DNA from 4 places in the Halomonas sp. IOP_6 genome. Region 1 is predicted to be linked to each of the others. Evidence: predicted binding sites of a transcription regulator. Region 1 holds the regulator's gene; each other region holds the start of a gene.

Region 1 (7,660 bases):
AAGCCCGCGGATTGGAAGTAGAACTACTTTCTGGTGACACGCAAGAAGCGGTAGAGAGCTTGGCAGAACAGCTCAATATTACCACGTGGCACGCTGGCAAATCGCCTGAGGGCAAGCTGGCACGACTACGTGAGTTACAAGCCAGCGGTGAGCGTGTCGTGATGATCGGTGACGGTATCAATGATGTGCCGGTATTAGCTGGCGCTGACGTTGCCATTGCTATGAATGGCGCCACAGACCTCGCCCGTACCCGCGCCGACGCGATATTGCTCAGTCCACGCCTAATGCGTATTTTTGAGGCGATTGATATTTCCTGCGCCACACGCCGAATTATGCGCCAAAATATGATGTGGTCGGTTTGCTACAACTTTTCGGCACTGCCTTTAGCAGCAATGGGGTTAATCCCCCCCTGGCTCGCTGCGATTGGCATGTCGCTAAGTTCCCTGATTGTGGTAGGTAACGCGCTGCGTCTCACTCGCTGGCGTACGCCGCCCGCCCCTCAGATTGCCCTATCAACACCGGTGACGGCATGACGATTTTATACTTACTGATACCCCTTTCACTCACTCTTCTGGGCCTCGCGGTGTGGGCGTTTTTCTGGGCCGTGAAACACGACCAGTTTGACGATTTGGAAGGCCCAGCCCACCGCATTCTATTCGACGATGATGAGAATGACCTGACTCCCGAGCAGCGTGCCGCACGTAAAAAAAGCGGCTCTTCTTCTCAAGATAACCAAGAGCCGCCCGCATGAATCCGACGGGACTTGATTTACCGCCCCTGCTAGCCGCGTTTGTATTTGGCTTAATGGGCGGCGCCCACTGTATCGGCATGTGTGGCGGCATTATGAGCGCGCTGACCTTTGCCGTACCGCCTAGCATGCGACACCCTGCCCGCATGGGTGGGCTGCTGATTAGCTATAACGCCGGACGCATTCTCAGCTATATGGTGGCGGGTGCCATTGTTGCTGCACTTGGCACACTTATCTCACTTTCTCCGTCTGCACGTGTTGCATTGCAGGCTTTCGCCGCATTGATGCTCATCTTAATGGCGCTCTATATCGCCAACTGGTGGAAAGGACTGCTGAAAGTAGAAGCGGTGGGAAGGCACCTTTGGCGATATATTGAGCCAGTGGGAAGACGCCTGATGCCTGTCGTGCGACTTCCTCAAGCCTTCGCCCTAGGGACACTGTGGGGCTGGCTACCCTGTGGGCTGGTTTACTCCATGCTAGCCTGGAGCTTAGCGATTGCAGACCCACTCGATGGCGCGCTTCTAATGGGGGCTTTTGGCCTGGGTACACTCCCTGCTCTGCTGGCAACAGGACTTGCAGCACAGCAGTTAAGCCATTTAATTCGCCACCCTGCCACTCGCAGCGTCGCCGCACTGTCGATTATAAGTTTCGCCCTTTGGCAGCTATGGACGCTTATTCCTCTAACAGCGCATTAGTCAGACCCTCCTATAGTTTGATATAGCTCAACGCATTCCAAGTGACACCGACGTAGCATGCCGAGAGAACACTGAGCGACGGCGCTCAGTCACTCCTTTTGTTTACTTCTCACTTCGGAGCGCTCGCCATGCCCGTTCATGCCACTGCTGCCTTCTCACCTACCAACACTGATGTGTCTGGGGCTAATGCCTGGAATGAAACGCTGCTGCGTCGCTATGACAAAAGTGGCCCACGTTACACGTCCTACCCGACAGCTCTAGCGTTTCATGAGCAGTTTAGTGCCGATGACTTTACTCAGGCGCTAGCGCGCAGTAACGAGAGCCACCGCCCGCTATCACTGTATGTACATGTACCCTTTTGTCGAAGAATTTGCTTCTACTGCGCTTGCAATAAAATCGCAACGAAGAATACCGCCCTTGCAGAACCTTACCTTTCTCGGCTAGATCGAGAAATGGTGCTCACTGCCCGCCATTTAGACATTTCACGCCCGGTGCAACAGTTACACTGGGGTGGTGGTACGCCCACATTTCTAACCTTGGCACAGATGGGGGACCTAATTGACCGCCTAGATGCCCGTTTTGGTTTATCTAGCTCAGCCGATCGCGATTACGCTATTGAAATAGATCCTCGTGAAGCAGATGTATTTACGTTGCGCCATCTACAGTCTCTCGGCTTTAATCGACTAAGCCTTGGCGTGCAGGATTTAAATCCGCAGGTACAAAAAGCCATCAACCGAGTACAACCCCGGGTACTCACCGAAACGTTGATGGAAGAAGCACACCGTCTTGGTTTTCGCTCACTCAATCTTGATTTAATTTATGGGCTGCCATTTCAAACCGAAAAAAGCTTTGCTGAGACGCTAAGTCAAGTCATCGAACTCAACCCTGCACGGCTGTCCGTATTTAATTATGCGCACATGCCCACCCGCTTTGCGCCACAACGACGCATTAACGAAACGGACCTCCCCAGCGCTGATGAAAAGCTGGCTATTTTGCATACCACCATAGAAATGCTGACTAACGCAGGCTATGTGCATATTGGCATGGATCACTTTGCACGACCTGACGATAGCCTAGCGATTGCACAGCGCAACGGCACCTTACAACGCAATTTCCAGGGCTACTCTAGCCATGCACAGTGCGATTTAGTTGGCTTAGGCGTATCCGCTATATCACGGGTTGACGACGTTTACGCACAAAACCCGACTCAGCTTGACCAATATGAAGCAGCCTTAGATCAAGGTAAGCTGGCAACCGTCAAAGGATTAAGGTTAAATAAGGACGACCTAATACGAAGAGACGTGATTGAACGGCTAATGTGCGACATGCACATTGATCTAGCGGCAGTTGGAAAGCGTTGGCACATCGATGCTAATGACTATTTCTCCACCGCAATTGAGCAATTGAAGACAGCTGAGCAAGACGGCTTAATCACTCGCCATCAGCAAGTTATTAGCGCCACCCCCACTGGACGGCTACTGATTCGCCATTTGGCGATGGCCTTTGATGCTCGCCTAGCTGATCAGCCTACTCAGCGCTACTCTAAGATTGTATAAGCTTCTTGAGACGTCTTGCCTCTGGGCCTATGATGGCTAACGAGAAAGGGAGAATGATATGCCACACCCCGCCAGCCAACGACGCTCACTGCTGCAAGAGGCGCGCTGCCAGACCTGTAGCCTAAGCTCGCTGTGTCTACCGCTTGCCTTAGAGCTTGAGGACATGAGCCAGTTTGATGCCATCATTCGCCGCCGCGCACCACTCAAAAAAGGCGAGCCCCTATTTCGTCAGGGTGATCACTTCACTAGTGTGTATGCCGTCCGCTCAGGCAGCCTGAAACAGGTGACCAGCGAAGGGAACGGCAATGATCAGTTGACAAATTTCTACCTTCCCAGCGAACTAGTGGGATTGGACGGAATTGACGAAGAGCACTACCCCGGTAGCGTCATTGCACTGGAAACCACTACGGTGTGTGAAATCCCATTTGACCGTTTGGACCTGCTTTCCGAAGAACTGCCCGAACTACGTGGCCAGCTTTATCGGAGCATGAGCAAAGAATTGCGAGATGACCGGCGTATGATGCGCTTGCTATCGCGCAAAACGGCCGATCAGCGACTAGCCAGCTTTTTAGTCACCCTTTCAGACCGTTTTCGTCGACGTGGATACTCGCCTTATAGCTTCAGACTCTCCATGTCCCGCGCCGACATCGGCAATTACTTAGGCTTGGCGGTAGAAACGGTCAGCCGTATTCTTAGCCGCTTTCAACAGCAAGAGGTGGTGGCTGTTTCCGGTCGCGAGGTTAATATTTTAGATATGCGGCGCCTCATCACGCTAGCTGAAGAGGAAGAACAGTCGGCTAGTCCACGCTAAGCGCCTGAATACGCCCTTCCATCAACGCCGCTTGTTTGGCTTCAAGGCCAGCAAAGTCAAATAAACGGCGGTCTGCTAGCTGGGAAGGCGCTACATTGGTCACCGCTTTAAACATGCTTTCTAGACGTCCTGGGTGTTTTTTATCCCACTCAGCCAACATATCTTTGACAACTTGACGCTGGAGATTGGGCTGAGAGCCACATAAGTTGCAGGGAATAATAGGGAATTCCATTAGTCGAGAAAACTCTCCAATATCAGCCTCTTTGCAGTAGGCAAGGGGGCGAATGACAATATTCTTGCCATCGTCAGATAAAAGTTTGGGAGGCATTGCTTTCAAAGTGCCACCAAAGAACATGTTAAGAAATAACGTTTCTAAAATATCTTCACGATGATGCCCTAGGGCAATTTTCGTTGCCCCAATTTCCTCGGCAAACCCATAGAGCGAGCCACGTCTTAGTCGTGAGCAGAGCGCGCAGGTCGTTTTTCCTTCTGGGGTTTTCTCTTTCACCACCGAGTAGGTGTCACGCTCTAGAATGTGGTATTCAACACCCACTTTATCTAGGTACTGGGGCAGCACATGCTCCGGGAAGCCTGGCTGTTTTTGATCCATATTGACAGCGACCAGAGAGAAGTTAACAGGCGCGTTGCGCTGCAGGTTAAGCAGTATCTCCAGCATCGTATAGCTATCTTTGCCGCCAGACAGGCACACCATCACCTTGTCACCTTCACCAATCATTTGATAATCAATGATGGCGTTGCCAACCTCTCGCCGTAAGCGCTTTTGTAGCTTATTAAATTCACGCTTTTGTTTAGCGGCGTGATGCTCGGATGGTGTCTGTGCGCTATTAACAGCAGGGCTGTCAACAGAAACAGTATCAGGCGCTGCGGGGTCAAAATAGTTAGGTTGTAGCATGGTGTAGGCACTGCCGATGGTAGAAGAAGCAGCGGGCATTCTAACAAGACTCACCACGTCCACCCAAGATAAACCCGTGGATTCATCCCATGAGGGTAGTAACGACTACCCTTGCTGGGCGATCTCGCGCTGCAAACGCAGATATAAAAGCGCGCTTGCGGTTGCATCCCCCAGCACTCCCATCCATTGAAGAGCGGGTATTTGCCAACGAGCGAGCGCTTCGGTTAGGCGGCCGCTCGTCTCACACTGTGGATGTAAGCGACGCAGCTGACGATAGTGTAGCTTTCCAACATCGACCTGGGCATTGGGCAAACCAAATCCCAACCCGGCTTTAAACAAAAGATTTAGGTGTTCCACCGAGCGGCCTAACTGCCAACCAATTAGCGGCCGATTACCGATGAATTCAGCTAGCGCCCCAAGATGCTCAGCGTTAGGCGCCAGCACCGTGTCCGTCGCATACAGCTGATGATGTCGCCGCAATGCAGGGGCGTTGTTGTTTTGCTCTTCTGCCAGGGTAGCCACCCAGGCTCGGCTGGTCTGCACTCTCCCTGGGCTTAAGACAACAGCAGCGACGCTGACCACCGGCGCTTGGCCTGGGCTAACCTGGCAGGCAAGCGCCACCATTTCTTCCCCCATGTAGGGCTGAAACAGCCATGCGTAGGGGGAATCTGCCCAACGTCGACGGTCGCTTTCGCGCTGCATTAATGTACGCAGCGAGCCACTGAGCAGTGACATATGCCGGTCTAACAAGCGCATTCCGCTCACGAATACTCCAAATGATAACGATGGGAGAGCCGCTGCTTAAAATCTTTTACGATATGCAGCGCCTCACGCAACAGGTCACGCTCAAGGGACGAGAGTTCTTGCACCACAACACGGTTACTACGCTGCTGAGTCGACGCTTCTGCTGTCTGCAACTGCTGCTTTAAACGTAGTTCGGTAAACAGCGCCAGCGCCTCGCCCAGGTCGTCAGCAAAACGGCGATCAAGACGACCATCTTCTGCTAAAGCGTCCAGGCGATCTAAGGTGGAAGTGGCATTAATGCGTCGCTCGAGGGCCATTGTGCGCACCCCATGAACAATAGGGAAAATACCGCCTTTTTTAATATCGATCCCATGCTGAGGCTTTTTTAAGGAGCCAAATAGCGTTAGCGGTGTTGAGAAACGCAGCGCAGCACGCGCAAAGTAAGACAGCAATAGCTCATCCCGTGAGCAGCGTTCAAACAGCTCTGCACGCACGCTGTCTAGCAATTGCGGATTACCAGCCACACCATGGGCATCCAGCAAAATCGCCAGCTTCATTAGGCTGTCGCCATCTCTTGCACTCACCCATTTAGCAATGTTGTTTTTCCATTGCGACACAGTGCCAACCCATTCAGGATTAGACACCATGATATTACCTGGGCATGGTGGGTAGCCGAGCTGAATCAGCGTTTGGGTAAGCACATTCATGTCTTCGGCAAGCGAAGGCCATTGGCTGTCATCGGCTAAAATCAGGCCATTATCTTGATCTGTTTTAAGAATTTGTTCACCGCGCCCTTCGCTCCCCATCACCATTAGGCAACTTTGGGAGTGATACTGCTCAGGAATAACAAATGACCACGCTTTATTGATAATTCGGCCATTCAACGCGGCCAGTAGGTCCATGGCAAAACGTAGCTTGACCCCTTGCGCCATAAGCGCATTCACCAATTCTGGCGTGCGTTGACTGGCAGCCGCCAATGCTTCTAAGCTATTCGCCTGTTCTACCTGCAGACTAACGACATAGCTACGGCTCGAAAAATAGCTAAGGACATCCGTTAGCTCCACCACCCCTTTCAGGGCGCCCTGTTCCATAACCACTACCCGCGTTACTTTATGCCGCGTCATCAGCACGAGCGCTTCAAATAAGTATTGATGGGGGGTAACGGTCACCAACGAGAAATGGGCCACATCCTCAACGGGCGCTGTATGTTCATAGTTATTCAGCACGACACCATTGAGCAAATCGGTTTTAGTGACAATGCCAAACTCGCCCTGGGTTTTGACTAGCAAGCTATCTGCATGGCTATCGTTGAGCTGACGCACCGCGCTGACAATATCTGTCGATGCATCCATGATAAGAGGTTCACGCATACATTCGCTGACTTTAGCCAACATAAAACCGGCCATGGTCACGCCACCTTCGGCACGCTTTTCAGTCATTAATCGCGCTTTGTGAGATAGCGACTGCTTGAAGAAATTTTCGAAGTCAGGATGATGACGGCATAGTTTTATAAATAGCGCCTTCGGCATCACATAGCACAAGCACTCTTGTTCAGCCTGGAAGCGATAGCGGCTTTTACCGTTCAGAATACTAATGGCACCAAACAGATCACCAGCTGTGTAGTGCCCAATCCGTGCACTAGACGCTGGCAGGGTAGGATCCAGCTCAGCAACTTCGCCCTTGTGAATCAAAAATACCGATTCACCCGCTTGCCCCATCTCGATAATAATTTCATCACGATCAAAATAGGCGATGTCCATACCACGACGAACGTGGTCACGCCCTTCATCATCAATTAATGTGAAGGGCAATTGGGAAAGATCAACGTCAATCATGAGTGACCCCAGTTAATCGCGATGAAGAACACAATGGCTTAAGGTTTGATTGCTTTTTAACCAGCGCCTTTATTATACCTTTTGCTATACCGCTAACGTCGCAAAGACGTTTGTTTAGCGACCAAAGTAGCGACACGAACTAGCAAACTTGGCCACTTAATATACCACCTATTAAAAGTAGCAAACATTGCTTTTAAGCGACCCATAGACCATCGTCCTATCACTCAGACATGAAAGCTAAAAAAACTTCAAAAACAAGTGTTTATTTTCAAAAACAAACATCACAATACGTACTGAAAGCTCATTGATACCAAAGTCTGGGATTTATTTTTTGCAATTATTGCCCACTATTAACAAC
Region 2 (7,660 bases), on a different contig from region 1:
GTCTTATCGTTACCGATGCGAGCAACTCCCAGCGTTGGACTTACCTCCAAACGATCTACCGTGCGATAGCCAGCCAGCAGCCTCTCGGCACTGATCTCGCCGATCTGCATAGCCAGCCAGCCGGGTGTGAGATCGTTGCTGGCCTCAACGTCCAGCACCAGGCGCATGTCGCTACGTTCGATCACCTTACGCACGGTGACGCCCTCCCCAAGACTGATTTCCCCTTCCCCAAGGCCGTGGCCCAGTAGCACCAGCCGGCTACGCTCACCGGCCTTGAGTGAGGCGGGCAGGCTGGCTAACACCGCAGACTCGGCCGCTTCGTGAGGCACCATTTCCACCATCATTCCAAAAGCATCGTCATGATCATCGAAGATGCGCCCGCTGGGATGCGCACCGGAGAGATCCAGTACCTGCTTGAGATCACGACCGTTGAGGTTCAGGTTGGCGCGCCACTCATAGCCGGTATAAACGATGGCCTGGCCTTCGCCACTGAGCGGACGACCACTGGTGAAAGCGCCGTCCAGGCTAAGGGAGTAGGCATCCTCGCCTTCATCGGTGTTAATAGTAACGTCGGCATAAAAGTCGCCTTCTCCGGGCCAGTGCCCCCAGAGCTGCCAGTCACCCTCAGGAGAGGTCTGTTCGGCCTGCTGCCATGACTCCCAAGCTTCATTTTCGAGACTTTGAGACTCGGCCAGCCAGGGAGCGATCTCGCTCAGGGCGAGATCGAACCAGTCACGATCCCGTGCCATGGACTGGTACTCAGTGGTCTGGAACTGGCCCACATGGAAGTGCACCAGTCTCTCCCACTCTTCCTGGGGACGGCGCTGTAGTTGGGCGCGGCCGCCAGTATGACAGCGGGCACACATTTCCTGATAGCTAGGATGATCAAAGGACTCGATACGGTTGAGGCGTCGCTCGATCAGTTCACGCTGAGACGCGCTCTCCTCGGGCGCTAGGCCGCGGGTATCAGCGAGGAACTTGACGATATCCCGGCGAGCCTCCTGGGGCAGCTCCAGGCCGTGCATGGTCTGCATGCGCGCGATCGTCATGTCCCAGCCTTCCGGGGTCTTACGCTGCGCACTAATGCGACTCCAGCTCTGGGGGCCACTTTGGGCCTGATGGCAGGCTGAACAGTGCCTGTCGATAGCCTCGCTGCCAGCAGAGGCCAAGACGGCGCCGGTAGGCAGCAGCAGGGCTAGGCTACAGAGCCCTGTAGGAAGTGCATGTCTCATCACGGAGGGTTCTCCACGCATTATTGTTGTCGTTATGTTCACCTGCGGTTCTCTTCGCGGACGAACATAGAAGGTGTGTGCCAGTACCATTCAACTTGCATTGACCGCGCCGACTATCAACTATTTCTTTTTATTCATGTAGTTAAAGTTATTTACTTATCTGAGTTTTTTTAGATTTTCAATCAACCGGCAGCAATCGGTGCCCCAACTTGCAACAGTTGCGTATGGACTTGAAACACTTTGCCTCTTCAAATTTGATCATCATTGACCGTGACGGCACCCGGAGTTTCGGTCGACTCAGGTTTGAGACTTGGCGCTCAGGAAGGAAGGGGGGGAGGATGGGGCGACTACAAAGACCACTTGAGGCTACCAACCTGTGGTTGGGTGGGGGATGGCTCGCCAGGGGGCGCGGTGGTAGCGAGCCATACTATAAGTATCGCCTCGCTACGCTATGCTCTGCTGCTTAGGTTGTGTATCACCGGCTAGCAAGGTTGGCCGGTCAGCATCGAGCTCTGCCAGCGGTTCACAAGGTTCCAAGCTGTCACGGCAACGGGTCACTAAACGCTGATACTCTTGAGTACCCTGCTGCTTCCAAGCAAACTCCTCATCACTCAGCGGTCGTTTAACCTTTGCAGGAGCCCCCATCACCAGCGACTGTGGCTCACACTCGAAGCCTGCCTTGACGAATGCTGCTGCCGCAACAATAGAGCGCTCAGCAATATGAGCACCGTCCATCACCACGGCGTTCATACCCACCATGGCATCACGCCCAATTACACAGCCATGCAAAACCGCACCGTGGCCGATATGGCCATCTTTTTCCACTTTAGTGACGCAGCCAGGAAAACCGTGCATGACACAGGTATCTTGAAGGTTTGCACCCTCTTCCAGCACTAGGCGTCCGAAGTCACCGCGCATCACCGCGCCGGGGCCAACGTAACAATTGGGGCCAACAATCACATCCCCGATGAGCACCGCGGTCGGGTGGACATAAGCGGTCGGGTCCACCACTGGCGTCACCCCTTCAAGTCGATAGTAAGGCATCACGTTCTCCGTTAGTTCGGTTGGCCGTGGCGACGGCTTTGCACCACCACAAAGCGACTGGCAACAAAGGATTGATTACATAGCGAGGCATTAGCTGCCGGATTACCGCCTGTGGCGTGAAAATCACTGAAAGCAGCCGACTGGTTGACGAATATCCCCCCATCCAGGTTCAACGAAAGCGGCGTCGCCACTTCCATCGCCAGCTCTTCGAACTGCTCGGCCACTGCCTCATCAGTCGTATAGCCACCTAGGGTTATCGCGCCCTTTTCCCGGATCACGTCACGGGCCAGTTCAATGCTATGCGCGGTGTTCTCAGTCGCGATAACAAAGCTGATGGGGCCGAAGCGTTCCTCACCATAGGTAGCCTTCTGTGCTGCATCTACCTTGAGGATAAGCGGCGTGTGAATGCGGGCGTCAGAGTATTGGGCGTGTTTTCGTGACTCGCTATCCAGGACTATTTCGCCCAAGCCACGGCACGCATCAATCCGTGCTTGCGTGTCTACTGACTGCAGGGCACCTAACACCGTGCAGGCGCGGTCATTGTCACTCAGAAATGCCTGTACAGCCTTCGCAAGCGCTGCCGCCACGTCGTCAAAACTCAAATGGCCATCCGCTGTTTCAATACCGTTTTTGGGTACATAAATAGCCTGAGGGGTCGTGCACATCTGCCCGGAATAAAGGCTCAGCGAGAAGGCAAGATTCGCCGTGACCGCTTTAAGGTTATCCACGCTGTCGATAATGACCGTGTTGACACCGGCTTTCTCAGCAAACACCTGAGCCTGAGTGGCGTTATCTATTAGCCAATCGCCAAAGGTATTGGAGCCAGTGAAATCGATCAGCTTTACCGCAGGGTCAAGCGCCAGCGTTTTCGTCAGCGGCGCATCGACAGTGTCGGGTACCAGGCTAACCAGACAAGGGTCAAAGCCAGCTTCCTCCAGTACCTGTTGAACAACCCGTGCGGTCATCGCCACAGGCAAAATAGCGCCAGGATGCGGCTTAAGAATGACGGGGTTGCCCGTCGCCAGACTGGCAAACAAGCCAGGATAAGTATTCCAGGTGGGAAAAGTAGAGCAGGCCACCACCAACGAGATACCACGTGGCACGATGTGAAAACGCTTATCCATGACAATGGGATCATGCTTGCCTTGGGGCTTAACCCACTGTGCGGTAGCAGGAATCTGCGCCATCGCTTGCCAGGCATAGGCCACGGCTTCAAGGCCGCGATCCTGAGCATGCGGCCCACCTGCCTGAAACGCCATCAACGGCCCCTGACCACTAGTATGCATCACCGCCTGGGCGATCTCCGGGCTCATGGCATTAAGGCGCGACAGGACTTCCAAACACACCCCCACGCGCGCTTGCGCCCCAGCATCTCGCCAGTCACGCATTGCTACTTGCATGGCCACTATCAGCTCGTCGGGGCTTGGCTGGTTATAAGTAATGCCGAGTTCAAAACCATAAGGTGAGACTTCGCCGCCCACGTGGTGAGTGCTGCCAACACTATTCAGCGTAAATGGTTGATTAAGCAGTGACTCAAATCTCGATGGTGCCGCTTTAACGGCATCTTCGGGGTATTTGCGCATACTTTCTGGGTAGGGCGTCCAAAAATTACGGCTAGAGATGGCGCCGACAGCCTGGTCAAGAATGTCACGGTGAAGGTCAAACATCTGCTGCGCTGATTGCGTCATGGGGCGCTCCTGCACTCACTTATTTTTTTGATACGTTATAAGAACAAAGACTATCTTTCCCGTAACAAAACATCAAACGCTTTCCCTGGCACCGCTTGCTTAAGAATTAGCCCACCACGATCAATAAACTCGATATATACGGGCTAAAGATCACTTTTCGGGCCAACTTTCCACCTTTCATACCATGGTCTAATAACTATCACTTACTCGCTATAAATACATACAAGTCATTGTTAACAAGACATAAATTATCAAAAACACCAACAAGTGACACACTAAAAACAGTCAAACAATATTGATGTGTATCAAAATAAACCTATACTCGGCAGATATTCATCCTGTGCGCCACAGGCCGAACTGAGGTAACAATGCCCACTACTCTAAAAATAACTCCGCCCCTGGAAGGCGTTTTATGCATCACGCTGAATCGCCCTGAAGCACTGAATGCGCTGAATACCCAGCTGCTTGGCGAACTCGCCGACACCCTGAACAGCGCCGATAGTGACGACAACGTTCGCGCCGTGGTGATCACCGGAAGTGCGAAAGCATTCGCCGCCGGTGCGGATATTAATGAAATGGCTGAACGTGACCTAGTCGGCATGCTGGAAGATCCTCGCCAGCACCACTGGGCCACCATTACGCGTTTCCGCAAACCAATCATTGCTGCCGTTAACGGCTACGCCTTGGGCGGTGGCTGTGAGCTAGCCATGCATGCCGACATCATTATTGCCGGTGAAAGTGCCCTGTTCGGCCAGCCTGAAATCAATCTGGGCATCATGCCCGGTGCTGGTGGTACCCAGCGTCTGCTTAGAGCGGTGGGTAAATCACTGGCTACCCAGATGGTGCTGACTGGCGAGCCAATTTCCGCTCGCCGCGCCCTTGAAGCAGGCCTGATTAGCGAGATTACCCAGCCCGAATTAACCCTTGAGCGCGCCATGGCCATTGCAACGCGCATTGCCGCCAAGGCACCGCTGGCCGTGCGCTTAGCAAGGGAGTCGTTACACAAGGCGATGGATACCGACCTAGCCACTGGCCTGCGCTTTGAACGCCATGCGTTCACCTTATTGGCGGGCACCGCCGACCGCGAAGAGGGCATTCGCGCCTTCCAAGAAAAACGACCTGCCACTTTTCAAGGGCACTGACACAAGGATATTACCCATGAGCCAAGCGCCCCTGCTGTACACCGTGGAAGATGGCGTTGCCTGTATTACGCTAAACCGCCCCGACAGCCTGAACAGCTTCAATACAGAGATGCATGCCGAGATGCGCAAGGCGCTAAAAGCCGTGCGCCAGGACTCAAGCGTTCGCGCTTTGTTATTGACCGGTAACGGCCGCGGCTTCTGCGCTGGCCAGGATCTTTCCGACCGCAGCGTTGCGCCCGGCGAACAAGCCCCCGACCTCGGCGAGTCGCTTGAAAAACGCTACAACCCTATGTTGCGCGCTCTTAAAGACATGCCGTTCCCAACCATTTGTGCGGTGAATGGTGTGGCGGCAGGAGCCGGTGCCAACATCGCCCTGGCCTGCGACATCGTATTGGCTGCTCGTTCGGCAAGCTTCATTCAGGCCTTCTGCAAGATTGGATTAATTCCCGACTCTGGCGGCACCTGGACACTGCCTAATCTGGTGGGTATGGCGCGTGCCAAGGGTCTAGCAATGCTTGGCGACAAGCTGCCCGCCGAGACTGCCGAACAGTGGGGCATGATCTGGCGCTGCGTCGATGATGAGGCGCTTCAGGAAGAAGCCATGAACATGGCTCGCCACTTGGCCACTCAACCAACGCGCGGCTTGGCGCTTATCAAACGTGCCCTGCACGCCAGCAGCGATAACAGTTTCAACGAGCAGCTCGACCTGGAACGCGACCTGCAGCGCCTTGCCGGACGCACGGAAGATTACCGCGAAGGCGTCAGCGCTTTTATCGAGAAACGTCGCCCCACCTTCAAGGGAGAGTGATATGCCAGCCCTTCCCACGTCTGCCGTTATTGGTGTGATTGGCGCAGGTGCCATGGGTGCCGGCATTGCTCAGGTTGCCGCCCAGGCTGGCCACTCGGTCATTCTGCATGACAATCAACCCGGCGCTGCCAAAGCGGGCATTGATAACATTCGCCGTCAGCTGGAAAAGCGTGTTGCCAAGGGTAAGATGATCCAAGGGGATGTGGATAACATTATTGCTCGCCTACAGCCTGCCGATGCTATCGATGCCTTGGCCGACAGTCATTTGGTTATCGAAGCTATTGTCGAAAACCTTGAGATCAAACGTCAGGTGTTCGCCCAGCTAGAAGCTTTGTGTTCGCCGGACACCTTGCTCGCCAGCAACACTTCGTCACTATCGATCACTTCTATTGCTGCGAATCTTGAGCGTCCTGAGCGCATGGCGGGGCTGCACTTCTTTAACCCCGCACCGGTCATGAAACTGGTGGAAGTGGTGTCTGGCCTAGCCACCACCACCGAGGTTGCCGACACCCTTTATGACACCGCCGTTGCCTGGGGCAAGGTCGCGGTGCACGCCAGCTCCACTCCTGGGTTCATTGTTAATCGCGTGGCACGGCCATTTTATGCCGAAGGCCTACGCCTGCTGCAGGAAGGTGCCAGCGATGCCGCCACTATCGATGCATTGCTGCGTCAAGCTGGTGGGTTCCGCATGGGGCCTTTCGAGCTGATGGATCTGATCGGTCATGACGTTAACTACGCGGTGACCCGCTCGGTGTTTGACGCTTACTACGGCGATACTCGTTTCGAGCCCTCCTTAGTACAGCAAGCGTTGGTGGAAGCCGGGCGCCTGGGACGTAAGTCTGGCAAGGGCTTCTTTGACTACGCTGAAAGCGCTGCTAAGCCACAGCCTACCTTTGCAGCACCAGCAAACGCGGAATTGCCAGCACTTGTCGTACAGGGCGACCCTGGTGTGATCGCGCCACTGCTGGAACGCGCTCAAGAAGCTGGGCTCGACGTGGTGTACCGCGAATCGCTACAGCAAGACGGTTCCCCTCGCCTATACCTAGGCGACCTGGTACTGGCCCTCAGCGACGGTCGTTGCGCCGCTGAACGTGCGGTCAATGAAGGGCTCGATGCTCTGGTACTGTTCGATCTATGCCTGGACTACCGCAACGCTAGCGCCATCGCGCTTGCTGCCAGTCACACGGCATCGCCCGAGGCCCGCCAACTAGCAACGGCATTCTTCCAGCACATGGGAATGGACGTGGCCTGGCTAACCGACACCCCGGGACTGGTGGTACTGCGCACCGTAGCCATGCTCGCCAATGAAGCTGCCGATGCCGTACTGCAGGGTGTCTGCAGTGCCAAGGATGGCGACCTGGCCATGCAGGCTGGCGTCAACTATCCCCGCGGCCCCTTGGCCTGGGTAGATTCACTGGGCCTGCCCTTCGTTCACCGCACCCTTATGCATCTACAGCAGAGTTACGGCGAAGAGCGTTATCGCAGCTCGTTCCTGCTGCGTCGCAACGCCCTGAGCGAGGAAAGCTTTCATGAGTGATTCCCAACTGACCCCACAGCAGCTGGCGGAAGCCTGTGCCGAGGCAATGTTTGCCCGTGACCATGCCAGCCAAGGGTTGGGCATGCGCATTACCCGTGTCGCCCCCGGCTTTGCAGAACTGACCATGACCGTGCGCCAGGATATGGTGCAGGGTCACGGCAACTGCCATGGCGGGTTTCTGTTTGCCCTGGCCGATTCCGCCTTTGCGT
Region 3 (7,660 bases), 350 kb from region 1:
GTGTTGATGGATTAACTGGGTTGCCAAATCGGCGCGCAACAATGGAGCGCCTGAATGAACTAGTAGATCAATCATCACGGTTTGGTAATAGTCTCAGTGTTCTTTCGATAGATATTGATCATTTCAAGAGCATTAATGATAAATGGGGGCATGCTGCAGGTGATCTAGCCTTGACCGAATTTGCTCGTTTGGCGTCAGAGGTAAAGCGCAAAACCGATTTTTGTGGCCGCATGGGGGGAGAAGAATTTGTCTTTTTCCTACCTGGTGCAAACTTGGAAGCCAGCCAGGAGTTGGGTAATAAACTGAGAAAGCGTTTAGCGGTTGCGCCTGTCGATTTTGGCAGCGGAGCGTCGACTACCCTAAGTATAAGTGTTGGGGTCGCCATGTTGGAAAATGGAGAGTCTCTTGAAAGCTTACTTGCTCGTGCTGATGAGGCTATGTACAAAGCCAAGCAAGAAGGTAGAGACCGTGTCTACCTTGCATCTCATACAATCAATTAAGATGCTCGCAAACTCGCGCTAATCCATGCAAAAGACCACTTGAGTAGCGCTACACTTTAGAGTCCGATCCTATGCGTAAGGAGATTGGACAGGAAGAAGCGTTTCAACGAAGAACAGATCATTGGCTTCGAAGCGGGGCTCCCCATCAAAGAGCTCTGCCGTCGGCATGGCTTCGCGAAGCAAGCTGCCAACTCGCCGCCAGGCGAGGAGGGTGGCACCGTCGAGATAGTGGATAATGTGACTCAATAAGCTCATACCCGAATGAATGAGTTAAAAGCCATCAATCGGCAAGTCTACAGCCCGAATAATCTGATCCCTGAAGTGGGATAGGGACGACAGCTTGAGCAGCTGATCGCGAGCGTCTTGGATTTCCCATGGTCGGTTAAAAACCAGGCGCGAATGCATAAGCGGAACTACGATAGACCCTACAAGCCAACTTCAGATGCTATGAGCTATTGGGTTGAAGTCGAAACGGCGCTCGGAGCTGCTTTGGACAACTCTGGAGACGTTATACTAATGTCACCTTTTGGTTTCGACTCTCTGTTTAATTATACTGTAACTATGAATTCCAAAAGGCCAAAGCCACAGGGTTTCAATGAGCGATTGACGACTAAGCGGTGGCTGCAAATTTGGCCAAGGTTAGTAGTAAATACCTAACCAGGAAGTTAAATTTGCTCCCTACGGCCGCCGGACGCTAGTTTCTCGCGCCATTTATAGCGCGCATCATGGATATTACGTATGAAGTTTATATTGTTAGCTTTCTTGCTGGTTTTCTCCAACAGTGTCCAAGCGTCATGCGTGATTCTCCTCCACGGCTTAGCACGAACACATGGCTCAATGGAGCCACTAGAGAATGCGCTGAAAGAAGAAGGCTTCTTGCCTATTAATGAAGGGTATCCATCAAGGGAATACTCAATTGAGCAGCTTGCAGAAATAGCGATAAGACCTGCCCTTGAAAAGTGCCCAAAGGGCGAAAAAGTCAATTTTGTGACTCATTCCCTTGGCGGAATTTTGGTAAGGCAGTATCTGAGCAGGCATGATATAGCCAACTTAAACCGTGTAGTGATGCTTGGCCCTCCAAACCAAGGCAGCGAAGTCGTCGATGAACTCCGGGATGTCCCTGGCTTCCACTTCATCAACGGTGATGCAGGTATGCAGCTTGGAACAGATGAGTTAAGCATTCCCAGTACCCTAGGTAAGGCTAACTTCGACGTGGGTATTATTGCCGGGACAAGCAGCATCAATTGGATACTGTCCTCGCTGATACCGGGCACAGATGATGGAAAGGTCTCGATAGAAAGCACGAAACTAGACGGCATGAATGACCATATCGAAATGCCTGTTACGCATCCTTTTATGATGAAGAACGATAGAGTCATCGCTCAAGTTGTTAACTATCTAAAAAATGGGAGTTTTGAGCATGATGACAATCCATAACAAGCACAGCAAGTAGAACATCGATAGACACTCTTTCGTGGGTTAGCCATTGACTGGCAAGACGCATCCGCAGCTCCGTGGCATAGCGCAGGGGCGGCATCAAATGTGTCGATGCTCTGAAATGACGTCTCCGCATCCGATAGAAGCTGATGCTTTCCACCTTGAGGTATAAACACAGCGCTCCCCGTTCCACGCCCAACCAGCTGTGCCTTTGATGCTACAGACCAACACCTCTTCGTTACTTCGGCATGGCTTGGTTTATCCAAAAGCCAGACAGCAAGAGCGCCCGCATCGGGGGCGCTGCTTCGAGTTGACTATCAACAGGTGACGGGATGAATTGTCGACTAACCTTCATTAAATAATGTGGAGGTCGCAGGTACGCGTTGGCCAAGAGCGCATCGTCTGCCCCTCATTTAGTGATCATGAGTACTGTTCAAAGGCGTGCATCATCATGGGGGCACCATGGCAAAACAAAAATTGATTCTGCTATTCGATGGCACCTGGAACGACCCTGAAGATCAAACCAGTGTTTATCGTATTACCCGGCTGCTCCATGATGACGATGACGGTATCAGGCAGCGGTTCTATTACGACCCCGGCGTAGGGACATCCAAATTTCAGCGCTTTTTTGGCGGAGCCTTCGGTTATGGGCTGAGCAAAAACCTACGGGAAGGCTATGACTGGCTGGCAAGGCATTACAGTGAAGGCGATGAAATCTGGATATTGGGATTCAGCCGCGGTGCCTACACCGCCAGAAGCCTGGTGGGGATGATTCGTAAATGCGGGCTAGTGCATGTCGTTACGCCAGGGCTGCTCGATAAGGCCGAACGTATTTATCGAGACCGTGATTGTCATCCCGATTCTGAGGTATGCACAGAGTTCAAGGAGCGCTTCAGTCGCCAGCCCAGGGTTCATTTCATTGGTGTGTGGGATACCGTTGGCGCACTAGGCGTGCCCGGAACCAACCTGTTCAAAAGCAAATACGATTGGCACGATACCGAGCTTTCCAGCATTGTCGATCATGCCTATCAAGCGGCCGCGCTGGACGAACACAGGTCGGCGTATAACGTATCGCTCTGGACGAGCAAGGATGGCAAACAGAAAACAGGCAATCGCAACGTAGAACAGCGCTGGTTTATCGGCGCCCACGCCAATGTCGGCGGCGGTTATGGCGCTGACGACACACTGGCCGACATACCGTTGAGCTGGATGTTAACCAAAGCGCAGCAGGCAGGCCTAAAAGTGGCCCCTTTCAATGTTGCAGAGGATGCTTGGAAAATGGCACCGAAAGATTCGTTTGCTGATTTTTTAAACGGGCTCTACGCCAAGTATGCACGTCTTAGATACAAGGGCGACGGCCGATTTTACCGGCAGTATGCGCAGGGCATGCAGGGGCTGCCTGCGGTGAATATTTCAGTCGATGAGAGTGTATGGAAGCGTTGGGCCGATACCACGTGTGAGTACCGGCCACGTACCTTGACCGATGCCCACCTTTCCCCGCCGGAGGAGTAGGCTGGGCGTCAGCGTGGAAGTGATGAATGACCTAGGTCATGAAGTGACCAATATCGACTAAAAACTAAGTGCTCAAAGTAGGCTAAATATAATTTAACTGCTAGGATCGAAGCATTAGAGCGAACAACGCCGCAGGGAACAACCTAATGCCAAATCCCCCACGCATTGAGCTTCACCCTATTAGCCAACGCGTGCAGGCGCATGTTGATGGCACGTTAATCGCCGACTCCACCAATACGCTTGAACTCCGCGAACGTGACTACCCGCTACGCCACTACTTCCCACGTGAAGACGTGCGGATGGACTTACTCACCGTTTCAGAAACCACCACGTATTGCCCGTTTAAAGGGCATACGATGTATTTTTCGTTGGGTGAAAGTCAGGATGTCGCTTGGAGCTATGAGCAGCCGATTGAAGGCATGGAAGCTATTGCGGGCAGGGTGGTTTTTTATAAGGAACTGAGCGGCTATGTCGGGAAATGCAGCAGGCGCGCGAATTTTGGATATATTGCCTAATTAAAATAAATGTTTTTAAGAATCATAGGTTTGGGAGAATCTGGCAGGCGGCATTTGCCGGGAAAAAGTGCCGGCACGTTCATTCAATCATAGAGTGCGCCGTCTAATACACTGTTAGCCATTTAAAGGATTATGCATTCATGCAAGGCTCTAAAGAAGTTCTAGAATTACTTAGTAAATTAAAAGATACACGCTTAAATTTGGCTATTTTTATAGTGTCTAATTTAGTTCTTGCTTTAATAAAATTGGATTTAATTACATTGAACCATGTTTCTGAAGCGGTGCTTCAAGGTTTAGTTTTTGTTACCAGTATTCGGTTAGTTTATGCGGTTATTGGAGCGGCTTTAGATGTTTTAAATAATAAAAAGGATTTAAAAAACAAGGAAGCTGAAGCAGTATTAAAGCTAGAGCAAGAAAAAATAGCTGAAACTCAAGCTAAAGAAAAAATGTTAGCTAATTTTAGAAAATTAGATATATTTCAACTTTATGTAATCCAAGAGCTTAAAAGGCAGAATCATATAAGCATCCCTAAGGGAGCACCTTTGTTTACGTTAAAGAGTATGAATATTATCTACACTCCTGCTGTTGGTGAAAGGTCCGAATCAGCCTCCTTAACTAACACAGCAAATGAATTATTAACTACAATGGTTTGGGGTGAATTTGATGATTTAAAATATAGTGCAGCAAAACGTTTTTTTACTGGTCTTCAGCCAGGAGAAGTAAAATGTTTTATTGAGTTCCTAAAACAAGATGATATCAAAACCACTTTTAATTACCATGGTAATACAAAGTATTATGATAACTACTACGTATTTAAAAAATATGCGGATACTACTTTATTCTCACAGCCTCGCCGAGGCACGGTGTATACAATAGATCCAATCTCTAAAAATGTCATTTTCAGTATTTATGGAGAAGAGAGAGCAGCAGTAAATGGCTAACAAGTCGTTTAAAAGGGCAAAAAACAGTTGGCTTTTGCTCCTTCGTCGCTAATTTTAGCCAACAATTTTTTGCCTCTTAACGAGGTGTTAGGGCATCTGAGCGTAATTTAGGGAAATGATAAGATGAGTCTAGAAATTATAATTGGAATGACGGTAAGCATTGCTTCCATAATTGCTGTCTTATTTATAACTAGATTCCTCCAAAAGGGACGAGTAGAGTCCTCTCTAACTAGAAAGGAGGTAGAGTATCTAAAGGAAGAGTTAAGAGAAGCACAGAAATATAGCGATAGCCGACCTAAAGACCTTATCAATTTGGTTAACTCGCTTAAAAATGAAGTTCATAGCATAAAAAATGAACTTTCACATCTGAATGATGAACAACGACAAGAGATTGTTCTCCACCTCAAAGAAAGCTTAACAAAAACAACCGCTGAAGATGTTCTTGATTCAATAAAAAAACAAATCTCTGAAGAGTTAAGCGCCAAACAGCGCTCATCAATGGTTGAGTCTAATTTTGAAAATACCGTTAGTAGGCTTCGTGAGGAGCTCTTTTCTTTAACTAAAAGGAGTAACCTAAATTTGGCCATAGGAATTGTTACAACCATTATAGGTTTGGCGCTCTTGGGTATGTTTGTTCTTACATCTCCCATTTCATTCGAAGAGCCAATTGATTTCATAGAAAATTTTGTACCAAGGCTATCACTGGTTGCCTTTATAGAAATTTTTGCCTACTTTTTCCTACGTTTGTATAAAGACACCTTGGCTGAGATAAAGTACTTTCAAAATGAAATAACAAATATTGAATCCAAGCATCTAGCTGTGGCTTTAGCGTTGGCAAATGATTCTTCAGATGGGGTTGCTTGCGCCATTGAGCAGCTATCAAAAACTGAAAGAAATCACATTCTTAATAAAGGCCAAACAACAGTAGAGATTGAGAAGGCTAGGACTGAACAGCAATTAACAAACTCTGTGATGGAAAAGGTTTCTTCACTCTTCTCCAAAAAGCCCTAACAAGGTTGTCAACGCGGATTGCCAAACCGCTGCGCGTTTTATCAACCGGTTACAACGGCGTTAGACCGACGCAGGAGGATCAATGCAGGGAAAGGATGCAAGGCTCGCAGAGATTTGGCGCAAAGCCAATCCACCTGTGATCTTCAAAAGAAAGTCGGGAGAGCCTCTTCTTGTGCGATTGTGCTTTAGCTCAAATAACTTCGACATCGTGCGTGGCGACAAAAATCACAAGCCGAAGTGGAATGAGAAATTCAAATGCTGGGAGACTCCAGTCGCTTGGTATGACGACCTCGCAAGGCGTTTGCTCAGCCGTTTTGGTGGTGTATATCTGATTCAACTTTATCGCGAACAACAAAAGTGTGCCCCTGCTTGCTGGAATGCCTCTGGCCTACACTGTGAGTGTTCATGCATGGGGGCAAACCATGGGTCAGGACATCCTGGTGGGAACTGGCATGAGGTCAGCGAAACATTTGCTTTCGACTGGGGTGAAAAAAAGTATGCCAGCCGTTTGCTGCTACCAAAATCGACGTGAGCGCTGGCCTAACAATCGGCAGTATGGTGACCGCTTTTCCGCCGCTCTGCGACTGCAAATCGACACGTGTGCCGAGCGTTATATCAGCACTCCCTCAAAGACCGCTCATGGCCGAAGACCGCCACCACCAGCCCCACTAATGTCGGTTTTGATTACAACCTTCTACATCCCACTCACCCTCATCACTTCCCTAGTAACCGCCTCATTCAACACTCCGCGCTTGGCTTCCACTAGCGTGAGCCAGTCGCGGGCGCGGGTGATGCCGGTGTAGACCAGCTCGCGGGTGAGAATCGGGTTGATGGTGGGCGGTAGCAGTAGGGCGGTGTGCAGGAACTCCGAGCCTTGGGATTTGTGTACCGTCATCGCGAATACGGTTTCTACCGAATGCAAGCGGGAGGGTAGTACCCAGCGGATGGGATTATCGGCATCGCTCGTGGCATTTGATGAAGGAAAGGCCACTCTCAACAGTTTCTGTTGCGGATTGCGCGGATCCGGCACGGCCAGGGTGATGCCGATATCGCCGTTCATCAGTTTTAGGCCGTAGTCGTTTTGGGTGACCAGTACTGGGCGGCCTTCATACCAGCCTTTCTCCAACGTGTAATCACTGCCAAACAGCAGCTTTTCGCTGCGTAGGGTTTTGGCGATATGCAGGTTTAAGCCTTCTACCCCCCAGGGGCCTTTGCGCAGCGCGCATAGCAGTTGAAAGTGGCTGTAGGCACTTAGCACCTCTGCGGCCCAGGCGTTATAGGCCGCTGGGTTGTCCTCAAACGATTCCCCACGCGGGCGCTGTGCGTTCAGCACCTTTAGGTAATGGCGATAGCCGGTGGGCGGGGCGATGGGTTCATATTTATGGTTGGTGCGGCCTTCACCGCCATTGAGAAACTTATCCGCGCTGCCGTGAATGACCAGCTTATCCAGCGCGGTGTCCTCTGCAAGCGTTAGGTAGTGCAGGTCTGGGTAGCCATGGCGCAGCACTGCGTTAACTGCCTGCTGTTTTTCCCGGTCAGTTTGGGCATGGCTGGGCTGGTTAATCGCCTGGGCCAACTGGCCGATGCCGCTGTGTTCGTTAAAGCGGTGGCTTACCCGCAGCATGGTAATGGCTTGGTCGAGCGGCTGACCTTCAGCATCCAGGTACTCTGGCGGCAGCGGCTGGCCGGTGGCGCTTTCCAGCCATTGGGCGGTTTCTGGGGTGTAGTGGGCGGCCTCGGCACG
Region 4 (7,660 bases), on a different contig from region 1:
CGGTAACCACAAATTGCGGATAAACGCATACCGCTGCTGGGTTGCCAAAGGGTGTTTTAAGTTGCTGGCAGAGCGCTTCAATCGTGCTATCGGTGTCGCTGTCGTTCAGGCTCGTTAGATCCATGAGGGTGAGTGCTTGACGGGCAGCTTGGGTAAGTTGGGCTTGAGTGTGCTGAGAGGAGGCAGTCGCAGTCATGGAGTTCTCGCAAATTAATAAAAGACAAAACGGGCCCTGCGTGAAAACAGCAGCGCCCGTTGCAAAGTGTCGTGCTTGCTGCGTTAAGCCGTGGCGCTACTCAACGCAATAAAGAAGCCTGCAATTGAGGCCGACATTAGGTTAGAGAGTGTACCGGCCAATACGGCCTTCACGCCAAAACGGGCAATCTCTTTACGGCGTGTAGGGGCAATGCTGCCTAAGCCGCCCAGCAAAATGGCAATGGATGACAGGTTGGCAAAGCCACATAACGCAAAGGAAAGAATCGCCATGGTGTGTGGAGTCATCATTTGACCCGTGGCGGCCACCACCTGTTCCCCATCAATGTAGGGAGCCAAGTTGATAAAGGCGACAAACTCATTCACCACCAGTTTTTGACCGATAAACGAACCCGCCAGGGTGGCTTCTTCCCAAGGGACGCCAAGTAAGAAGGCAAGCGGTGAAAATAGCCAGCCGAGAATCAGTTCAAGGCTGAGCGATTCAAAGCCAAACCAACCGCCAATGCCGCCTAGAATACCGTTAATCAGGGCAATAAGTGCAATAAACGCGAGCAGCATGGCACCGACGTTGGCGGCAAGTTTCATGCCTGACGTAGCGCCCGCTGCTGCTGCATCCAATACGTTGGCGGGTTTGTCTTCCTGCTCTTTAAGCTCTTCTTCTACTTTAGAAACGCTGTCGCTATCGGTTGCGTCTTGGGTTTCAGGCATGATCAGCTTGGCAAACAGCAGGCCACCCGGTGCCGCCATAAAGGAAGCGGCGACCAAGTATTCCATCGGAATACCCAAGGCGGCGTAGCCCGCCAGTACCGAACCAGCCACCGATGCCAGGCCACCGCACATCACTGCAAATAGCTGAGAAGGCGTCATGCGAGCGATAAACGGACGTACCACCAGCGGCGCTTCGGTTTGGCCAACAAAGATATTTGCCGTGGCAGAAAGCGATTCGGTGCGAGAAGTGCCGAGTGCTTTTTGCAGCGCGCCGCCTAAAATCCGAATGACCCACTGCATAATGCCTATGTAGTAAAGTACCGCGATGAGTGACGAAAAAAAGATAATCACTGGCAGTACTTTTATGGCAAAAACAAAGCCGACGTTATCGACATCGGCTAAGCCGCCAAACAGAAAGCCAATGCCGTCATTGGCGTAGACCAGTACTTGGCTAACGCCGGACGAAATGGCTTGCAGGACTGCTTGGCCAAAGGGCACATAAAGTACAAATGCACCAATACCCGCCTGGATGGCAAACGCGCCAAGCACGGTGCGCAGCCGAATTGATTTACGGTCGTAAGAGAAGATAAGTGCGATGGTTACCAGCGTAACCATGCCTACCAAGCTCATGATGAGAGTCATGTGGGTACCTTCCGAGCGTGTGAAGTGAAGCGATTACAGTAAGTTTAATTTTACTGAGTAAATCATCGCATTTTGGTAAGCGTTCGGGGTACCCAGCTTATTATCTGAGTAGCGATACTGCACGCCGGTGGTAATCAGCTCAGAAGGATGCCACCACAAGCTAAGCGCGCCGTTGGTGCCCACGCTGCCCGCTTTACCGCCCACGTAGTTTTGTTCCAGGTACTCGTCGTCACGGCCAAAGGTTTGTTCATGCCAGTTAGTGACACTGAAGTTCTGGTTGAGTGCTGAGAAGTCATAACCTGCTACCCAACCCGCCATAAAGCCGTTCATGCCAGTGTAGCCGTCGCTCTGTACACGTGCTGCGCCAATAAACGGTTTGAACCATAGGCCGTTGCCGAACGTCGTGCGGTAGCCAAGGCCGAGAATTTGATCCTGCTCGCGAGCGTTGAAACCATAATCGCGGAAGTCGTACAGGTGCGCGTAGATCGATAGCGGGCTGTCGCCTAAATAAATATGCGAAGTGATTTTGCCTGCGGTACGAAAGTTGTCTTTACCACCGCTTGATTCGTCAAACTGGTCGTTGGTTGGGTTCTCGAAATCGAAGAAACCGTAGAATTCGCCCCAGCTGTAACCTACGCCGCCTTCGATTTCGACAAACGTGAAGTCGCTTTTTGCTGCGTTACTAGCGGTACGCGCTTCAGTACCGTTAGACCAATCCAAGTAGTTCACCGAAACGTTGGCAAACGACCAAAGGGGCGTCGTTGGTGACGCGGGGGTGTCGTTGGCTAACGCAGGCGTAACCAGCGCAGAGCTAGCCAATAAAACGCCAGCGCCAAGCGTGACGAAAGAAGAGCGAGAAGGGTTTTGAGCAGTCATGGAAGCCTCAACAGGGTTGTTATGAGTCGTGTGGGCTGGCGTTGATGTTAAAATTATAACATTGAGTGTTATTTTTTTAACGTTGATTTGCAAGTATTACCCCATCAACGCTCTGTATATGTGATATGACTCTCAAATAGTCGAAGAGCAGCGTCTGACAGTGGAAATATAATGAGGGCTGGCTCAGCATAGGCTTTGGATACCCACTAACCGCTGATAACAAATAACGCCTGAACTTGGGATTAAAGGAGAGGTTTGCCATGAATGACCGAAGCGCTCAGCGTTTGGCAATGTTGCAAGAAGCGCTTGCCAGCGGGGGGACATTGCATTTGCGCGATGCTGCTGAGCTGTGCGGTGTTTCTGAAATGACGATCCGTCGGGACGTTACTACGCAGCCTTCGGTGATTAGCTTGTTGGGCGGTCGGTTGGTCATGGCAAACTATCCTGGTGTAACGCCGGTTTATGACTTGACTGAGCAACAGGCCAGCCATTATCAGATTAAGCATCGCCTCTGTCAGCGAGTTGCCAGCTTTATCGAAGACGGCGATACGCTATTCATTGACTGCGGTTCAACACTGATTCCGTTGCTTAGCCAGCTTAGCCATTTCCGCGAGCTGACTGTGGTGACGTATGCCCTTAACGTGGCTAACTCAGTGGCCGCGTTGCCTAATGTGCGGTTAGTGCTGCTAGGGGGGCTGTTTTATGCCTCATCACAATCGTTTGGTAGTGATGGTATGCGTGCTGCGATTGAGCGTTTAGGCATTAATAAAGCACTGATCTCTGCCGCGGGAGTGGACTGCGAACGTGGGGTTAGTTGTTTTCATTTTCATGAGGTGGCGCCAAAACAGGCTGCCATTGCGACGGCTATGCAGCGCCTGTTGATTGTTGATGCCAGCAAATTTGGCTTAGTTCGCCCAGCCTATTTTGCCGCGTTATCCGATTTTGATATTGTCGTAACCGACGATGAGCATGCACCTAAATTACAAGATTGCCTTCCCCAGGCATCGCTTAGCGTGACCGTCACCTAACATATTCTGAAGCATTCAGGGTGCGGCAAAGCGTCTCTTTCTGATTGATCCAGATCAATAGAAAATACTTTAGTCTTAGTTTATGCGCGCTTGGCGTGTGCTGGCTATGACTCGCTGCCAATCCCTTCGGTAGCGCATATTTTTCCCGGAGCAACGCATACGTACCTCACTGTTCTGGGAAAAGTATGGGGTGTTAGTTAGCGAGCTATTTAGCTGGCTATTCAGCTGGTCAAATAGCGAGCTGTTTTGGACAACTCTCTGACGAGATCACACCATGCAACGACATACCCTCTGGCGCAGGCGAGGCACATTCGTGCTCGTCATGTTGTGCCTGTTGTTAACGGGCTGCAGTTCTGCATTGTTGGATCCCAAAGGGCAGATTGGCGTTGAGCAACGCTCGCTAATACTGACCTCATTTGGGCTGATGCTAATTGTAGTGATTCCGGTGATAGTGATGACGCTGCTGTTTGGTTGGCGTTATCGGCGCAGCAATCGCAATGTTGCTAAATACCTACCCGACTGGGCGCACTCTAATGCGATTGAAGTCGCGGTATGGACAGTGCCCTGTTTAATCATCGCTGTCTTAGCGTTTCTTACCTGGAAAACCTCCCATAGTTTAGATCCCCATAAGCCCATCGAAAGCGATACCGCCGCAATGGAAATCCAAGTGGTAGCGCTGGACTGGAAATGGCTGTTCATCTACCCCGAGCAAGGCATTGCCAGTGTCAACGAGCTTGCCTTTCCTGTGGATACGCCGGTGCGTTTTCGAGTCAGTTCTGGCTCGGTGATGAATGCGTTCTTTATTCCGCGCTTAGGCAGCCAAATTTATGCCATGGCGGGTATGGATAACGATGTTCATCTCATTGCAGACGACGTCGGCGTTTATCCAGGCCGTTCCACTAATTACAGCGGTGCTGGCTTCTCAGGAATGACCTTCGATGCTCACGTTACCACCCCAGAAGAATTTGAGGCGTGGGTTGAAAACGTGCGGGCTTCCAATGAAACCCTGACCTATCCCGACCGTTATAGCGATTTAGCCAAACCGAGTGAATACCACCCGGTCGAGTACTTCTCTGAGATATCTCCGGCGCTCTATACGTCGATTCTGACCAGCTTTCATACCGGTGGCAGTGGGCACGGTGGTCATGGCGACCATGTTAACCACGAAGCCGTCAGTGATGTTGACGATAGCCACGGCGAGTCTGGCGAGCTAGAAAGCGCAGGCGCTACCCATCATCAGGCCGCGTTTGGCCACGTTACCAATCAGCATGCTAGTGAGGATCACGCGATGAGCGGCCATCCCACAAGCGTTGAAGCGGGGGGTTAAGCATGTTTGGAAAACTGACGTTAGAGTCGATTCCGTATCACGAACCGATCATTATGATCGTTGCCGCCATGATGGCGATTGGCGGTGCTGCGCTTATCGGCGCATTAACTTATTACCGAAAGTGGGGCTGGCTGTGGAACGAGTGGTTTACCTCCGTTGACCACAAAAAGCTCGGTATTATGTATTTTGTGGTTGCCTTGGTGATGCTGCTACGCGGCTTTGCCGATGCCATTATGATGCGTACCCAGTTGGCTATGGCTGCTGGTGGGGCCGCGGGTTATCTCCCTCCTGAACACTATGATCAGATTTTTACCGCCCATGGCGTGATTATGATCTTTTTCGTTGCGATGCCCATGGTCATCGGCTTGATGAATCTGGTGGTGCCGCTGCAAATTGGCGCACGCGACGTTGCTTTTCCTTTCCTGAATAACCTGAGTTTTTGGCTGTTCGCGGTGTCCGCGATTCTGGTTAATATTTCCCTAGTAGTAGGAGAGTTCGCCAAAACGGGTTGGCTCGCTTACGCGCCGCTTTCGGGGATAGAGTTTAGCCCTGGTGTGGGGGTCGATTATTGGATATGGGCGTTACAAATATCCGGCATAGGCACGACGCTCACTGGGATTAATTTCTTTGTCACGATCCTGAAAATGCGCACCAAAGGCATGACTATGTTTCGCATGCCTATTTTTACCTGGACATCGCTTTGTGCCAACGTCCTGATTATTGCCTCTTTCCCGATTCTTACCGCGACTATCGCGCTGTTAACCCTAGACCGCTACTTCGGCATGCACTTCTTCACCAATGATTTTGGCGGCAACATGATGATGTACGTCAACCTCATCTGGGCCTGGGGCCATCCGGAAGTGTACATCCTGATCCTGCCAGCCTTTGGCGTGTTCTCTGAAGTGATCGCGACCTTCGCGCGCAAGCGTTTGTTTGGTTACACCACCATGGTATGGGCCACAGTGGCGATCACGCTGCTGTCGTTTATTGTCTGGTTGCACCACTTCTTCACCATGGGGGCTGGCGCTAACGTCAACGCCTTCTTCGGCATTATGACGATGATTATTGCCATTCCTACCGGGGTGAAAGTATTCAACTGGCTGTTCACTATCTTCCGCGGCAGCCTGGAACTGACCTCGCCGGTGCTATGGACCTTAGGCTTTATTATTACTTTCACCTTAGGCGGTATGACCGGCGTGATGCTGGCGCTACCCGCTGCCAACTTTGTACTGCATAACAGCCTGTTCGTGATTGCCCACTTCCACAACGTGATTATTGGTGGCGTGGTGTTTGGCATGATGGCGGGCTTAACGTACTGGTTCCCCAAAGCATTCGGTTTCACGCTTAGCGAGAAGTGGGGCAAGCGTTCATTCTGGTGTTGGTTTATTGGCTTCTATGTCGCCTTTATGCCGCTCTATGTGTTGAGCTTCTTTGGTGCGGTGCGCCGCATGCAGTCCTATGCCAACCCAGAGTGGCAGTCGTGGATGATCCTGGCCTGGGTAGGTGCCGTCATCATCATGATGGGCATTGCCTGCACCATTATTCAGTTCTGGGTGAGCATTCGTGATCGCAAGCTGAATGCCGATGTGACTGGCGACCCATGGGATGGCCGTACATTGGAGTGGTCAACTTCCTCACCTGCACCGTTCTACAACTTTGCCCGTTTGCCTGAAGTTGGCGATATCGACAGTTTCTGGTCGCAAAAACAGCGTAGCAATGAGCAGTTGGATGAAGCGCCTTATACCGATATCCACATGCCTCGTAATACCGTGGCAGGGCCGATTATCAGCTTGTTTGCCCTGGTACTTGGTTTTGCACTGGTATGGCACATCTGGTGGCTAGCCGCGGTGGGCGCGCTTGGCGTAGTCATCAGCTTCCTAGCGCGTGTTTTCAACGATGATATCGACTACTACGTACCCGCCGCAGAAGTGGAGCGGATTGAGCGTGAGCACCAGCAGCGCAAAACCGCACCGCCCGCCAGTGACTCAACTGATAGTAAGCAGACAAACTATGCGGAGGCGCGAGCGTAATGGCTACCGATACTCTACATCATGGCGCAACGTCTGAGCCCCATGAACACCATGATGCCAGCGGCACCAAAGTATTTGGCTTTTGGGTCTATCTAATGAGCGATCTGGTGATCTTCGGGTCACTGTTTGCTACCTACGCCGTGCTCATGAAGGGCACGGCGGGCGGCCCGACGGCGGCAGATATTTTCGAGCTGCCTTTCGTACTAGTCGAAACCTTCTTGCTGCTATTTAGTAGCTTTACTTTCGGCATGGGCGTGTTGGCTATGAATGCTGAGCGCATTGGCCAGGTAAAGGCGTGGTTAGCGATAACTTTCCTGCTGGGCGCGGCGTTTGTTGGCATGGAAGTTTATGAGTTCCAGCACTTGATTCATCAAGGGTATGGACCCGATCAGAGTGCGTTTCTCTCGTCGTTTTTCACCCTGGTGGGCACTCACGGGCTGCACGTGACCGTTGGTTTGGTATGGATTCTCGTCATGTTGGTGCAGCTTTCTACCAAAGGGCTAACACCGATGACTCGCCCCAGAATTCTGTGCCTAAGCCTATTCTGGCACTTTTTGGATATCGTCTGGATCTGTGTTTTCTCGTTCGTTTATTTAATGGGAGTGCTGTGAGATGAGCCATTCTTCATCTAATTCAACTTCTTCCCATGGCAGCGTTAAATCGTATGTGACTGGGCTTCTGCTATCTTTAGTGCTAACCGTGATTCCATTCGCGGTCGTTATGAGCGGTGCACTAAGCATCGCCACAACGGTGGTCGTTATCGCAGTAACAGCCGTGCTGCAGATTTTGGTTCAGCTGGTCATGTTTATGCATATGAACACCAAAGCCGACGAAGG

Evidence for each region. The regulator FNR, encoded in region 1, switches genes on or off when oxygen is low (the NO sensors DNR and NnrR bind a similar motif). The targets are predictions, from matches to a motif close to TTGATNTANATCAA.
Region 2: a site for FNR is predicted at 4,260-4,273, ahead of paaF (2,3-dehydroadipyl-CoA hydratase PaaF). Genes of this name have one in related genera too.
Region 3: a site for FNR is predicted at 3,476-3,489, ahead of K7H08_RS06655 (DUF427 domain-containing protein). Genes of this name have one in related genera too.
Region 4: a site for FNR is predicted at 3,512-3,525, ahead of cyoA (ubiquinol oxidase subunit II). Genes of this name have one in related genera too.

The regions. Positions count from the first base shown of each region.
Region 1 covers NZ_JAIRBO010000003.1:453,256-460,915, forward strand. The annotation lists gene K7H08_RS08270 (heavy metal translocating P-type ATPase) at 1-533, shown strand, start outside; gene ccoS (cbb3-type cytochrome oxidase assembly protein CcoS) at 530-751, shown strand; gene K7H08_RS08280 (sulfite exporter TauE/SafE family protein) at 748-1,443, shown strand; gene hemN (oxygen-independent coproporphyrinogen III oxidase) at 1,572-2,999, shown strand; gene fnr (fumarate/nitrate reduction transcriptional regulator Fnr) at 3,058-3,810, shown strand; gene ttcA (tRNA 2-thiocytidine(32) synthetase TtcA) at 3,797-4,762, opposite strand; gene K7H08_RS08300 (DNA polymerase III subunit epsilon) at 4,829-5,479, opposite strand; gene K7H08_RS08305 (putative nucleotidyltransferase substrate binding domain-containing protein) at 5,485-7,302, opposite strand.
Region 2 covers NZ_JAIRBO010000004.1:440,224-447,883, reverse strand. The annotation lists gene peaA (quinohemoprotein amine dehydrogenase subunit alpha) at 1-1,232, opposite strand, end outside; gene paaY (phenylacetic acid degradation protein PaaY) at 1,677-2,276, opposite strand; gene paaN (phenylacetic acid degradation protein PaaN) at 2,288-3,964, opposite strand; gene paaF (2,3-dehydroadipyl-CoA hydratase PaaF) at 4,333-5,106, shown strand; gene paaG (2-(1,2-epoxy-1,2-dihydrophenyl)acetyl-CoA isomerase PaaG) at 5,123-5,914, shown strand; gene paaH (3-hydroxyacyl-CoA dehydrogenase PaaH) at 5,916-7,451, shown strand; gene paaI (hydroxyphenylacetyl-CoA thioesterase PaaI) at 7,444-7,660, shown strand, end outside.
Region 3 covers NZ_JAIRBO010000003.1:104,696-112,355, reverse strand. The annotation lists gene K7H08_RS06680 (bifunctional diguanylate cyclase/phosphodiesterase) at 1-500, shown strand, start outside; gene K7H08_RS18490 (hypothetical protein) at 585-749, shown strand; gene K7H08_RS06670 (nucleotidyltransferase family protein) at 849-1,157, shown strand; gene K7H08_RS06665 (esterase/lipase family protein) at 1,239-1,937, shown strand; gene K7H08_RS06660 (DUF2235 domain-containing protein) at 2,400-3,449, shown strand; gene K7H08_RS06655 (DUF427 domain-containing protein) at 3,596-3,964, shown strand; gene K7H08_RS06650 (hypothetical protein) at 4,105-4,905, shown strand; gene K7H08_RS06645 (hypothetical protein) at 5,029-5,916, shown strand; gene K7H08_RS06640 (hypothetical protein) at 5,999-6,448, shown strand; gene recD (exodeoxyribonuclease V subunit alpha) at 6,611-7,660, opposite strand, start outside.
Region 4 covers NZ_JAIRBO010000002.1:337,246-344,905, forward strand. The annotation lists gene deoC (deoxyribose-phosphate aldolase) at 1-196, opposite strand, end outside; gene K7H08_RS05100 (NupC/NupG family nucleoside CNT transporter) at 280-1,563, opposite strand; gene K7H08_RS05105 (outer membrane protein OmpK) at 1,597-2,439, opposite strand; gene K7H08_RS05110 (DeoR/GlpR family DNA-binding transcription regulator) at 2,700-3,467, shown strand; gene cyoA (ubiquinol oxidase subunit II) at 3,742-4,794, shown strand; gene cyoB (cytochrome o ubiquinol oxidase subunit I) at 4,797-6,824, shown strand; gene cyoC (cytochrome o ubiquinol oxidase subunit III) at 6,824-7,435, shown strand; gene cyoD (cytochrome o ubiquinol oxidase subunit IV) at 7,437-7,660, shown strand, end outside.